2 regions of the Kitasatospora sp. NPDC094016 genome follow, and region 1 is predicted to be linked to the other one. Evidence: riboswitches for the same ligand, from Rfam matches in the RefSeq annotation. Region 1 holds a riboswitch; the other holds the start of a gene.
The links. Region 1 has a riboswitch for S-adenosylmethionine ahead of ABT015_RS34645 (aminotransferase class V-fold PLP-dependent enzyme). Riboswitches for the same ligand answer to the same signal wherever they lie in the genome.

Region 1 (6,806 bases):
TGGTTGACGTCCGTCTTGGCCTGGTTCAGGTCCTTGGTGGTGGAGTCGAGCGAGGCCAGGACGGCGGCGGCCTCGGACTTCTCCTGGTCCAGCCGGCGCTGCTGGTCCAGCAGGCCCTTGAGCGCCTCGGACTCGCTGGCGCTGGCCTGCTGGGCGCTGGACGCCTTCTCCAGGTAGCCGGACGGGTCGGAGGAGAGCATCAGCTGGACGGACGGGTCGATGCCGCCGGTGCGGTACTGCTCGCCCGCCACGCCGGCCAGGCCGGTCTGCAGCTGGGTCATCTCGTCCTGGCTGCGGGCCACCTTGTCCTGCAGCTGGTCGGACTGCTTGCGGAGCTGGTCGGCCCGCTCCTTGGCGCCGTTGTACTTCTCCGCCGCCTGCTCCTGGTCCTGCTGGAGCTGGTCGATCTGCGCCTTGACGTCGCTCTTGCTCGGCTGGGGCGCGGCGTGCGCGGCGACCTGCGCGGAGAGGGCGACCGCGGTCGCCGCGGCAGCGGTGAGCACGGAGACCCGGGCGCGGCTCGGCTGCTTGGGACGGCGGTGGGAGGCCAAGGGAATTGCTCCTTCTTCCATCGGCCTCACCCGATCAGGTGAGAATCCGGAAAATAGGTTTGACGCCACACCCTAGGGAAGATCCACGGGTTTTGCCACTCCCCCGAAGGCGTGAACTCCACTTCCCCCGCAGGCTTCACCCGATGTGCACACCACCGCAAACCGGGCGCTGACCAGGCGTCATCCCGCTGCGGCAGCCGTCAGGGCCGCGCCAGCCGGTTCAGCAGCAGAACGGAAGCCACGGGGCGCGCGCCGGCCTTCCGCACGCCCTCCGCGACCTCCCGGTCGGTGGACACCACCACCACCGGACGCCCCTGCGGTTCGGCCCGCACCAGACGGCGGATCAGCTCGTCCGCGGTCTCGCCGGTCCTGCTGAACCGCACCCGCACCCCGCGCGGTGGCGCCATGATCACCGGAACGTCCAGGTCCTGCCCGTCGAACACGCAGGTGACCTCCGCCTGCGTGCGCTGGGCCAGCATCGCCAGCCCGCCCAGCAGCCGGATCCGCTGCTGCTCCAGCGGCAGCGTCGGATAGCCCGTCTTGGTCACGTTGTAGCCGTCCACCACCAGGTGCACCTGCGGGATCGCCAGCAGCTGGTCCAGCAGCGCCGGATCGTCGTCGGCCAGACCGCGCCGGGCCACGTCGTGCGGCGAGGCCGCACCCGGCACCACCGCCTCCACCAGGTCCCCCGGCCGGATCTGGGAGACCGGCAGCGCCAACTCCCGCTGGAGCCCCTGAGCCGACTGCAGCACCGTGTCCAGCAGCAGCCGCAGCCGCATGTCCTCGACGCTGCGGCCCTCGCGGGCCGACCGGCGGCCCTGCTCGGCCGCCGTCTCCAGCTCGCCGACCCGGTGCCGCAGCCGCCGCGCCTCGGACTCCGCGGCGCCACGCTCGGCGGCCGCCTGCGCCCTCGCGGCCTCCAGCTCGGCGGTCAGCCGCCTGGTCTCGGCCTGCGCCCGGCGGGTGTCGCTCTCCAGCGAGCGCACCTTCTTCCGCAGCGACTCGGCCTCCCGGCGGACGTCCTCGGACTCCGAGCGCTGCCGCTCCAGGTCCGCCCGGGCGGCGGACCGCAGCTCGGCGAGCTCCGCCTGCAACTTCTCCACCAGCCGGGTGGCCTCGGCGGCCGCGCCCTCGGCTCCGGCCCGCTCGGCCTCCTCCCCGGCCTCGGCCACCAGCCGGCTCCAGCCGGCCGCCCGCACCAGGTAAGCCGCGGCGGCGACGTCCATCGGATCGGCGGCGCCCGGGACGCTGCCCGACTCCAACGCCTTCACCAGGTCCGGCTGGCCCAGTCTCAGCCGCTCCGCTATCCGCACCCGAAACGCCGGCTCCGACTCCAGCGCCGCGGCCAGCGCCGTGGCCGCGTACTTGGCCCGCCGGGCCGGGGTGAACTTGACGTACTGGCGCAGGCTCTGCGGCAGCTCGCCGGGCGGCAGCCCACCGAGCGCGTCCGAGGCCAGGCCGACCACACGCCGGCGCACGCCCTCGGGCAGCGGCCGGTCCAGCTTCTCGGCAGCACGCTCCGGCGCCACCTCGCCCGAACCCGCCACCTCGCCCGAACCCGCCGCCCCGCCGACGGCCGCGGGCTCGGACGGGGCCGCGTCGGCGGCCTGCGCCTGCGCGGCCGCAGCGGGCTGAAGCCCCTGCGCTTCGGCGGGCTCCCTCGCTGCGTCCACCACGTCCTCGGCTCCGATCCTGGTCCTACGGGGTCACGGCCCGCGGCCGCCGCCCTGTCGTCACGCTCCGTGCGTCCTGTCTGTATTGTCCCAGCGCGGCGGGCAGGCGCGCCGTGCACCCGCCCCCCGCGCCGTCGGGCGTCAGCCCTGCTCGGCGGAGGCCTCCGCGTTCTCGGCGCCCGGACGGGCCACCAGCTCGACCTGGTCCACGGCGTTGCACCAGCGGCAGCGCACCGACTCGATCGTCTCGCTCAGCACCTCGGTCTCCTCGACCTTGGACTCGCCGGCCAGGTCGAAGTGCAGGAACTCGGTGACCCGCGCGGTGCGGGTCACGTCGAAGCGGGTGAGGTTTCCGCACAGGGTGCAGCGCCAGCGCGTCTCGGCGGTCAGGGCGGGGACGGTCATCGGGGGTCCTCTCGGGTGGTCCCTGGGTGGGCTAGGCGCTCCCCCCGGAGCCCCGGCGTCGGCGGCGGGAGGCGGGATTGCCCGCCCCAAGCCTATTGCCTGAGGCAACCATCACGGCCACCGGTCAGGAGAACGAGCGGGCTAGTCCACCTGCCGTACAAGGCCGTGTCACACGCCCGACACGGAGGGATGCTTGGCCCCATGGCAGTGACGGCCCCCGGGCACACCGACGCGCGGGGCGAGTACCCGTCCGTGCCCGCCCCGGCGGTCACCTACGCCCTGATCGCGCTCAACACCCTGGTGTTCCTGCTGGGCCCGGCCGCCGGGCTCAACCCGCTGTACGGCACCGGCCAGTCCCGGCTCTGCGCGGAGCAGCGGTACGAGCAGCGCTGGGGCGTCATCCCCGCCGAGGTGCTGGCCGGCCGCCCGCTGACCGCCGAGCAGCTGGCCCAGGCCCCCGACCCGGCCCCGGGCTGCCCGGCCGCGCCCACCCCGCGCAAGCACCCGGCGCTGTCCGTCCTCACCGGGCTCTTCGTACACGCCGGCTGGCTGCACCTGCTGGGCAACCTGCTCTTCCTCCACGTCTTCGGCCCCACCGTCGAACAGCGGCTGGGCCGGGCCCGGTTCGCCGTCTTCTACCTGGCCGCCGGCAGCCTGGCCACGTACGGCTTCGCCCTCGCCGAGGCGCACTCCCCGGGCTCCACCCGGGTCCTGATCGGCGCCTCCGGCGCGATCTCCGCCGTCCTCGGCGCCTACCTGCGCTTCCATCCGCGGGCCCGGGTGACGACGCTCGTCCCGCTGCTGCTGTTCCTGCCGCTGCGCTTCCCGGCCTGGCTGGTGCTCGGCCTCTGGTTCGCCCTGCAGTGGTGGTCGGTCCACTCGGCCGGGCCCGGCGTGGCCTATCTGGTCCACGTGATCGGCTTCTCGGCGGGCTTCCTCTACGCCTGCACGGTGGTCAGCCACCCCCCGAGACGACCCGGCTGACGCCCGATACGCTGGCGGCACCCCACAAAGGAGCCCGAACAGTGATCACCGCCATCGTCCTGATCAAGACCAGTGTCGACCGCATCCCGGAGATCGCCGAGGCCATCGCGGCCATCGAGGGCGTCAGCGAGGTGTACTCGGTGACCGGTGGCTACGACCTGGTGGCGATGGTCCGGGTGCGCCGGCACGACGATCTGGCCGCGGTCATCCCGGGCCGGCTGAACAAGGTCCCGGGCGTGGCCCACACCGAGACCCAGATCGCCTTCCGCACCTACTCCCAGCACGACCTCGAGGCCGCCTTCGCCCTCGGCCTGGACGAGTAGGCCCCCCCGCCCCCCGACCCCCGGCCCCGCCGACCGGGCCCCTCAGCCCTGCTGACGCCCCCGGTCGACCTGCACGGTGGCGACGCAGCGCCCGCCCTCGTTGCGGTAGTTCCACGCGGCACCGTCCGTGACCAGCTCGCGCACGGCGGTCAGGAAGCGGTCGACGTGCTCGTCCGGGGTCCCGGCCCCGAAGCTCACCCGGATCGCGTTCAGGCTCCGCTCGCCGGGCAGCGACGGCTCGGGCGCCCCGCACTCGGAGGGGGAGACCTCTTCGTCCCCGAGCAGGGTGCGCAGCAGCGGGTGCGCGCAGAACAGGCCGTCGCGGACCCCGATGCCGTACTCGGCGGACAGCGCGGCCGAGAAGTGCGAGCTGTTCCAGCCCTGGACGACGAAGGACAGCACGCCCACCCGGGCCGCCTCGGCGCCGAACAGGTTCAGCACCTTGACCTGCGGGATCTCCGCCAGCCCGGCGGTCAGCCGGGCGATCAGCTGCCGCTCCCGGGCCTCCAGCGCGTCGAAGCCCGCCTCGCTCAGCGCCCGGCAGGCCGAGGCGATCGCGTAGGCGCCGATGACGTTCGGCGAGCCCGCCTCGTGCCGGGCCGGGCCGGAGTGCCACTGGACGGCCACCGAGCCGTCGTTCTCCCGGGCCACCGTCCGGGTCGCCCCGCCGCCGGCCAGGTACGGGTCGGCCGCGTCCAGCCAGTCCGCCCGGCCGGCCAGCACGCCGGCGCCGAAGGGCGCGTAGATCTTGTGGCCGGAGAAGGCGATCCAGTCGACGTCCAGCTCGCGCACCGAGACCCGGTGGTGCGGGGCCAGCTGGGCGGCGTCCAGCACCACCCGGGCGCCGTGCCGGTGCGCGGTCCCGGTCAGCTCGGCGACCGGCCACAGCTCGCCGGTCACGTTGGAGGCTCCGGTGACGCAGAGCAGCTTGGGGCCCTCGGGCGCCTCGGCGAGCGCGGCGTCCAGGGCGGCGACCGCCTCGGCGTGCGAGCGCGGCGCGCGCAGGTAGTGGACGTCGAGCCCGGCATGCGCCCAGGGCAGCAGCGAGGCGTGGTGCTCGGTCTCGAAGGCGAACACCCGGGTCCCGGCCGGGACGGCCGAGGCGAGCAGGTTCAGCGAGTCGGTGGTGGCCCGGGTGAAGACCACCTGGTCGCCCTCGCGCAGGTCGAGGAACTCGGCGACGGTGCGGCGGCTCTGCTCGAACAGGTCGGTGGACAGCTGGGAGAGGTACCCGGCGCCGCGGTGCACGCTGCCGTAGTAGGGGGCGTAGGCGGAGACGTCGTCCCAGACCCGCTGGAGCGCCGGGGAGCTGGCCGCGTAGTCGAGGGCCGCGTACCCGACCTTCTCGCCGCTGGCGAGCGGGACCTGGACGTCGTGGCCGAGGACGGCGAGGGGGGCGCAGATTTCGGTGGCAATCGACATGAGGATGCACTCCTTCTGGGGGTATGGGACCCCGGGAGTGCTAAGTCGTCGGGCGTCCGCGCTTGCCGCACGGACGATTCGCCGAGCGACCCGGTCCTCACCCAGGGCACCCCGCCACGGACGGAGGGTTGCCGGACAGCAAGCTGGGGCTTGGTGCTGTCACTCATGACCTGGCCAAGACTCTAGGTCGCGCCCAGCGAGTGGTCAAACAGGCATCCACCATCCGGACAGCCGAGGAGCCCGCGCCGGCGTTCCGGCACGGGCTCCCAAGTACCGCCTCACGCCTGGCTGGTGGCCTCCGACCAACGCTGCAGCAGCTCCTGCGCCGCGCCCGAGTCGATGGCCCGCTCCGCCCGTGCCATGCCGGCCGCGAGCTGTTCGGTGAGCGGCGCCTCGCCCAGGTCGAGCGCGACCAGCGCCGCCGCCGTGTTCATCAGGACGGCGTCCCGCACGGCCCCGCGCTCGCCGGCCAGCAGCCGGCGCGCGACCTCGGCGTTGTACGAGGGGTCCGCCCCGCGCAGCGCCTCGATGCCGACCAGCTCGACGCCGACGTCCCGCGGGTCGAAGGAGGTCTCGGTGACGGTCCCGTCCCGCACGATCCACACCTGCGAGGTGGTGGTGATGGTCAGCTCGTCCAGGCCGTCGTCGCCCCGGAAGACCAGGCCGGTCGAGCCGCGCCGGGCGAGCACGCCGGCGATCAGTCCGGCGAGCCGGGTGTCGAAGCAGCCGATCGCGTGCGAGGTGACCTTGGCCGGGTTGGTCAGCGGGCCGAGGATGTTGAACGCGGTCGGCACCCCGAGGTCGCGCCGGGCGGTGGCGGCGTGCCGCATCGACGGGTGGAACTTGGCCGCGAAGCAGAAGGTCAGCCCGACCTCCTCGGCGATCTCGGCGACCCGCCGGGCCGACAGGTCGAGGCGGACGCCGAGCTTCTCCAGCACGTCCGAGGAGCCGCTGGCCGAGGAGGAGGCCCGGTTGCCGTGCTTGACCACCTTGGCACCGGCCGCGGCCGCGACGATCGCCGACATGGTGGAGATGTTGACGGTCTTGGCCCGGTCGCCGCCGGTGCCGACGATGTCCACGGCCGGGCCGGGGATGTCCAGCGGCTCGGCGTGCGCGTACATCGCGTCCACCAGGCCGGTGATCTCGTCGACCGTCTCGCCCTTGGCCCGCAGCGCCACCATGAACCCGGCCACCTGGACGGGGGACGCCTCGCCGCTCATGATCCGGTCCATCGCCCACGCGGTGGCCGAGCGGTCGAGGTCCTCCCCCTTCAACAGCGCCGCCAGGACGTCCGGCCAGGTGCGGACCACCTGCGCGGGTGCGGTACCACCGTTCGCAGGGTTCACGTTCACCATGGCTGACTCCAGCTGTTGTCGGGTTCCCCGCGTCGGGGGGACGTCCGTACGGATGGAGTCAGCCTATCGACCGGCGGGGTTCCCGCGGCGGCG
Region 2 (6,806 bases), on a different contig from region 1:
ACCCCGTACGGGCTGCCGCTCGGGCCGGAGGAGGCGCCGGCCGAGTCCATGCTGTGGACGCTGAGCGGCGGCGGCAGCCTCTCCGACGACGTCGGCAACTACACCATCGACAGCACCCAGAACCAGGCCACCTTCAGCTGGCTGAAGAACAACCTGGTGACCACCGGGCTGACCTATCCGGACCCGGGCAAGATGAACCGCACCCCCGTCTTCCAGGACTTCGCGGCCGGGAAGGTCGCGATGCTGAACGGGCACCCGACGCTGCTGCGGATGGCCACCGCCGGGAAGATCGACTTCGGGACGGCGCCGATCCCCAAGAAGGACGGCGTGGGCAAGACCGGCAGCCTCGGCGTCGCGGACTGGATGATGGCGTTCAAGGCCAACGGGCACAAGAACGAGATCAAGAAGTTCCTGTCCTTCGCCTACTCCCGCGAGTTCCAGCTGAAGTTCGACGAGCAGTACAACCTGCTGCCGGTCACCCAGGACGCGTTCAACCAGATGACGTCCGACCCGAAGCACGAGGACCTCAAGCAGTTCGCGGTCGGGCTGACCAACGCCAGCTTCTACCCGTTCGGGGACCCGGCCTGGGGCGACGTCAGCAACCGGATCAAGGCCGGGATCGGGCAGGCCGTCACGGGGGACCCGAAGCAGGCGCTCGCCGGGCTGCAGGACGCGGCGGTCAAGGAGGCGGCCCGGGTCCGCAAGTGAACCCGGGCCGGGGGCCCTCCAGGGGCGGGGTCGTCAGGGTCGGGCTCGCGTCGGGGTCGGGCCCGTCAGGGGAGCGTGATGGCGTAGGCCTTGCGGAGCGTCTCGTGGACCGTCCAGGTGGTTCGGTCGCCCTCGCGCAGCACGGCGCAGTCGCCCGGGCCGACCTCCAGGGTCGGGCCGCCCTCGACCTCGATGGTGGCCCGGCCGCTGAGTACCACGAACAGCTCGTCGGCCTCCACGTCGGTGACCACGCCCGGGGTGATCTGCCAGATGCCGCGCAGCTGGCGGCCGTCGGGGGACTCGGAGAGGACCCGGCCGGAGACCTCGGGGGTGCCGGAGACGATCTGGGCCGGGTCGAGCGGGTCGGGTTCGAGGTCGGCGGTGGGGATGTGCACGGCGAAGCTGGGCGTGGTCATACCGCCGACGCTAGCTGGGGCGGCCGAGCGCCGGGGGGCGCACAGTGTGTCCGGCTCACGCGGGAGAATGACACTCCGTAGTGATGGCGGAGGTGTCCTGGTGGGCGAGCTGAGTGAGCGGGACGTGGCGGTGCTGGCCCTGGAGGGGCGGCAGTGGCGGACGGCCGGGGCCAAGGACCGGGCGATCCGGGAGGAGCTGGGGCTCTCCTCCACCCGGTACTACCAGCTGCTGAACGCGCTGCTGGACCGGCCGGAGGCCTTGGCGCACGCCCCGGTCCTGGTGAACCGGCTGCGCCGGATCCGGGAGGCCCGGCGGGCGGCACGGTAGCGGGACGGGGCCGCGGGGTAGGGCTCGGGCATGGGCTTTGACGAGAAGTGGGTGCCGGTCACGGCTGACGGGCGGGACGGGCTGCGGGCGATCCTGGCGGCGCCGGGCGAGGCGGTGATCGCGCTGGACTTCGACGGGACGCTGGCGCCGATCGTGGCGGATCCCGATCGGGCGCGGGCGCATCCGGGGGCGGCGGCCGCGCTGCGGGCGCTGGTGCCGGCGGTGCGGGCCGTGGTGGTGGTGACGGGGCGGCCGGCCGCGCTGGCGGCGGAGTACGGCGGCCTGGACGGGCTGCCCGGGGTCGTGGTGCTGGGGCACTACGGTGCCGAGCGCTGGGAGGGCGGCGAGGTGACCGCGCCGTCGGTGCACCCCGGGGTGGCCGGGGCACGGGCGGCGCTGCCCGGCCTGCTGGCGGCGGCGGGGGCGCCCGAGGGGACGTGGCTGGAGGACAAGGGGCGCTCGCTGGCGGTGCACACCCGGCGCACGGCGGCGCCCGAGGAGGCGCTGGAGCTGCTGCGGGCGCCAATCGGCGAGCTGGCGGCCGGGCACGGGCTGGCGGTGGAGCCCGGGCGGCTGGTGCTGGAGCTGCGGCCGCCGGGGGTGGACAAGGGCGCGGCGCTGACCGGCTTCCTGCGTGAGCGCGGGGCGGCTTCGGTGCTGTACGCGGGGGACGACCTGGGGGACGTGGCGGCCTTCGCGGCGGTGGAGAAGCTGCGCGGCGCGGGGGTGGCGGGGCTGCTGGTGTGCAGTGGCGCGGTGGGGGACGCGCCGGTGCGCGAACTCGCCGACCGGGCGGACCTGGTGGTCCAGGGCCCGGCCGGCGTGGTGGAACTGCTCGCGGCGCTCGGCGCGGCCGTCGGCGCGGGCTGAGCCGGGCGCCGGCGCGCGGCGCGGGCCGGTTCAGCCCGCGCCGAGCCGGTTCACAGCGCGTTGAGCTGGTCGAGGAACCACTGCTGCGGAGGCAGCGCGGTGGCCGCCGCCGCGAGGCGCTTGGTGCGGTCGGCGCGCTCCTCCTCGGGCATGGTGAGGCCGGCGTGCAGGGCGTCGGCGGTGGCGATGACGTCGTACGGGTTGACGGTGAGCGCGTCCTCGGCGAGTTCGGCGTGCGCGCCGGCCTCGCGGGAGAGCACCAGGGCGCAGCCGTGGTCGGACACCACCGGAACCTCCTTGGCGACCAGGTTCATGCCGTCCCGGATCGGGTTGACCAGGGCCACGTCGGCGAGGCGGTAGGCGGCCAGGGAACGCGGGAAGTCGTCGTCGACGTGCAGGATCAGCGGCTGCCAGGCGGGGGTGGCGAACTCGGCGTCGATGTCCTCGGCGAGCCGTTGGACCTGCGCGGTGTAGGCGCGGTACTCGGCGAGGTCGGTGCGCGAGGGGTAGGCGAAGGCGATGTGCACCACCCGGTCGTGCCATTCGGGGCGGGTGCGCAGCAGGTGCCGGTAGGCCTGGAGGCCGCGGACGATGTTCTTGCTGAGCTCGGTGCGGTCGACCCGGACGATGGTGCGGCGCCCGCCGACGGCCTCGCGGAGGGCGGCGAGGCGTTCGTCGACGTCCGGGCGGTGGGAGCGCTCGCGCAGGAAGTCGGCGTCGGCGCCGAGCGCGTGCACGCCGAGCCGGGTGGTGCGGCCGGCGTGGGTGACGGTCATGGCGTCCCGGTCGACCTCGGCACCGAGCAGGTCGGCGCAGCAGTCGGCGAAGGCCAGCGCCCAGCGGCGGGTCAGGAAACCGGCCCGGTCGGCGCCCAGGATGCCGGTGAGGACGGCCTCGGCGACGTCGTCGGGCAGCAGCCGGAAGTACTCGGGCGGGGCCCACGGGGTGTGCGAGAAGTGGCCGATCCGCAGGTCGGGGCGGGCGGCGCGGAGCAGGGCCGGGGTCAGCGAGAGGTGGTAGTCCTGGACCAGCACGGCGGCCCCGGGGGCGGCCTCGGCGGCCAGCGCCTCGGCGAAGGCGGCGTTGTAGGCGCGGTAGGCGGCCCACTCGGTGCGGAACCCGGCGTCGAAGGCGGGGGCGGTGGGGGTGGCGTAGAGCAGGTGGTGGACGAACCAGAGGGTGGAGTTGGCGACGCCGTTGTAGGCGCGGGCGAAGGTGTCGGGATCGATGTCCAGCATGCGGACGGCCTGGCCGCCCACGTCGTGCCCGGCGAGGTCGAGGCGGCCGTCCGGGGCCCCTCTGGCGGCCTGCCGGTCGGCCGCGCCGAGGGCGGCGCAGACCCAGACGGCGTCGGGGTTGTCGATGGCGGAGAGGCCGGAGACCAGGCCTCCGCCGCCGCGGCGGAGGGTCAGCGTGCCGTCGTCCGCGGTGCCGAACGACACCGGTCCCCGATTGGAGGCCACCAGGACGGGGGCGGTGCCGGTCGCACTCGAACGTTCGGTCGTGAGATCGCCCATGGTTGGTACGTTGCCGGGGCTCCGGAGCGGCAAACCCTTTCGGTGGGTGTTCAGTGTCGGGTCGCGTACTCGGGCACGGTGTGCATGGGCGGGCGTTCCAGGGCGGTCACCGGGTGGGTGTGGGCGGTGAACTCCCGGCTCTGCGGGTCGCGGGTGAACTGGGTCAGCAGCGGGTGGACCAGGTCGGCCGAGGCCTTCAGCCGGTGGGTGCGGTCGAGGCGTTCGAGGGCGGTGCGGTAGATGGTGGCGGCCATCCGGCCGAGGGCCTGGCCGTCCTGGTGCCGGTGGTGCCGGACGCCGACGTCCACCTGGGCCAGGGCGTCCAGCCCGACCGTCTCCAGCGCGTCGACCAGCAGGCCGAGTTCGACGCCGTAGCCGGTGGGGAAGGGGAGCCGTTCGAGCAGCGCGCGGCGGGCCGCGTACTCGCCGCCGAGCGGCTGGACGAAACCGGCGAGTTCCGGCCAGTGCAGGTTGAGCAGCGGGCGGGCGACCAGTTCGGTGACCCGGCCGCCGCCGGCCGGGACCACCGCCCCCTCGGTCTCCAGCGGCCGGTCGTACATGGCCTTGACCAGCTGGATGTCCGGTTCGGTGAGCAGCGGGCCGAGGATGCCGGAGACGAAGGCCGGGTCGAACTCGCGCAGGTCGGCGTCGACGAAGCAGACGATGTCGCCGCGGGTGACCAGCAGCGAGCGCCAGAGCACCTCGCCCTTGCCGGGGACGGCGGGCAGCCGGGGCAAGATCGCGTCGCGGTACTCCACCCGGGCGCCGGCCCGGGCGGCGACGGCGGCGGTGGCGTCGGCCGAGCCGGAGTCGACCACGACGAGTTCGTCGACCAGCGGGAGGCGCTCCATCAGCTCGCGGCGGATGGTGCGGACGATGTCGCCGACGGTGGCCTCCTCGTCCAGCGCGGGCAGCACCACGCTGACGGTGCGGCCGGTCCGGCGCTTGGCCTCCAGCAGGGCGTGCACCGGCCGGTCGACCGCGCTCCACGAGCGGCGGCGCAGCCAGGACGCCGCCTGCGGGAGCAGCGCGGGGGTCGGTTCGGCGGGCACGGGACTCTCCTCGGCGGGGTCGGTGGGACGCGCCATCTCGCGTGGCGGACGATCCCATTCGGGGTTGACGCCTTCGGATACAGTCTTCGTACAGCGGCCGGACCTTTGCACGCCGGGGTCGCCGTTGAGCACCACCACAATTTCACATGCTCATCCAGAGGGACTGAGGGAACGGCCCGTTGACGTCCCGGCAACCTTCTCGCGCGGCTGTCTGTCGACAGGCCCCGGCGGGACAGGTGCCAATTCCGGCCTGTGGCGCGACCGTGCCACGGGGAAGATGAGGAGAGAGGCCTCCGCCATCATGGCTATCGACACTGTCGCACCCGCATCCGTGGACCTCGGCCCCGCCACCGCGCTGTCCTGTCGGGAGTGCGGCACCCGCTTCCCGCTCGGTCCGAGCTTCGCCTGCCTGGAGTGCTTCGGCCCGCTGGAGATCGCGTACGACTTCGGCAGCGAGGGCGCCGAGGAGCTGCGCCGCCGGATCGAGGCCGGCCCGAGCTCGATCTGGCGCTACGCGCCGCTGCTGCCCGTCCCGGCCGACGTCGCCACCAAGCCCAACCTGAACCCCGGCTGGACCCCGCTGGTCAAGGCGGACAACCTGGGCCGCGAGCTGGGCTTCACCGCGCAGCTGCACATCAAGGACGACTCGGGCAACCCGACCCACTCGTTCAAGGACCGCGTGGTGGCCTGCGCCATCGAGGCCGCGCGGGCCTTCGGCTTCACGACGCTCTCCTGCTCCTCCACCGGCAACCTGGCCGGCGCGGTGGGCGCGGCGGCCGCCCGGGCCGGCTTCAAGTCCTGCGTGTTCATCCCGCACGACCTGGAGCAGGGCAAGGTCGTCATGGCCGGGGTGTACGGCGGCGAGCTGGTCGGCATCGAGGGCAACTACGACGACGTGAACCGCTTCTGCTCGGAGCTGATCGGCGACCCGGCCGGTGAGGGCTGGGGCTTCGTCAACGTCAACCTGCGCCCGTACTACGGCGAGGGCTCCAAGACGCTGGCGTACGAGATCTGCGAGCAGCTCGGCTGGCGGCTGCCGGAGCAGATCGTCATCCCGATCGCCTCCGGCTCCCAGCTGACCAAGATCGACAAGGGGCTGCAGGAGCTGATCAGGCTCGGCCTGGTCGAGGACCGGCCGTACAAGGTCTTCGGCGCCCAGGCGGCGGGCTGCTCCCCGGTGTCGGCGGCGTTCAAGGCCGGCCAGGACGTGATCCGCCCGGTCAAGCCGGACACCATCGCCAAGTCGCTGGCGATCGGCAACCCGGCGGACGGCCCGTACGTGCTGGACATCGCCCGGCGCACCGGCGGCGCGGTCGAGGACGTCACCGACGCCGAGGTGGTGGACGCGATCCGGCTGCTGGCCCGGACCGAGGGCGTCTTCGCCGAGACCGCGGGCGGGGTGACCGTCGGCGTGCTGAAGAAGCTGGTGGAGACCGGCCGGTTGGACCCGGCCAAGGAGACCGTCGCGATCAACACCGGCGACGGCCTGAAGACCCTGGACGCCGTCGCCGGGTCCGGGATGACCGCCGTGATCCGCCCGACCCTGGCGTCCTTCCACGACGCCGGCCTCGCGTCCGCCTGAACACCCCCCACCCCGCCAGGCCCTGTCCGCTAGGAGAACCATGAGCGCCAACGTCCGTATCCCCACCATCCTGCGCACCTACACCGGCGGCGCCGCCGAGGTGGCCGCCGAGGGCGCCACCCTGGGCGAGGTCATCGCCGACCTGGAGAAGAACCACGCGGGGATCTCCGCCCGCATCCTGGACGACGCCGGCAAGCTGCGCCGCTTCGTCAACGTCTACGTGAACGACGACGACGTGCGCTTCGCCGAGGGCCTGGCGACCGGGATCGCGGACGGCGCCAGCGTCTCGATCATCCCGGCGGTGGCCGGCGGCTGCTGAGCCGCGCCCCGATC

Region 2: another riboswitch for S-adenosylmethionine. It lies ahead of thrC (threonine synthase); the one in region 1 lies ahead of ABT015_RS34645 (aminotransferase class V-fold PLP-dependent enzyme).

Annotation. Positions count from the first base shown of each region.
Region 1 covers NZ_JBEOUK010000060.1:31,874-38,679, reverse strand. The annotation lists gene ABT015_RS34670 (C40 family peptidase) at 1-551, opposite strand, end outside; gene ABT015_RS34665 (NYN domain-containing protein) at 752-2,098, opposite strand; gene ABT015_RS34660 (hypothetical protein) at 2,366-2,629, opposite strand; gene ABT015_RS34655 (rhomboid family intramembrane serine protease) at 2,831-3,613, shown strand; gene ABT015_RS34650 (Lrp/AsnC ligand binding domain-containing protein) at 3,655-3,936, shown strand; gene ABT015_RS34645 (aminotransferase class V-fold PLP-dependent enzyme) at 3,979-5,358, opposite strand; SAM riboswitch class IV at 5,412-5,529, opposite strand; gene trpD (anthranilate phosphoribosyltransferase) at 5,637-6,713, opposite strand.
Region 2 covers NZ_JBEOUK010000005.1:2,146-8,951, forward strand. The annotation lists gene ABT015_RS06600 (extracellular solute-binding protein) at 1-708, shown strand, start outside; gene ABT015_RS06605 (cupin domain-containing protein) at 774-1,124, opposite strand; gene ABT015_RS06610 (DUF3263 domain-containing protein) at 1,192-1,452, shown strand; gene otsB (trehalose-phosphatase) at 1,483-2,322, shown strand; gene ABT015_RS06620 (alpha,alpha-trehalose-phosphate synthase (UDP-forming)) at 2,373-3,839, opposite strand; gene ABT015_RS06625 (glucosyl-3-phosphoglycerate synthase) at 3,890-4,867, opposite strand; SAM riboswitch class I at 5,039-5,175, shown strand; gene thrC (threonine synthase) at 5,193-6,473, shown strand; gene ABT015_RS06635 (MoaD/ThiS family protein) at 6,514-6,792, shown strand.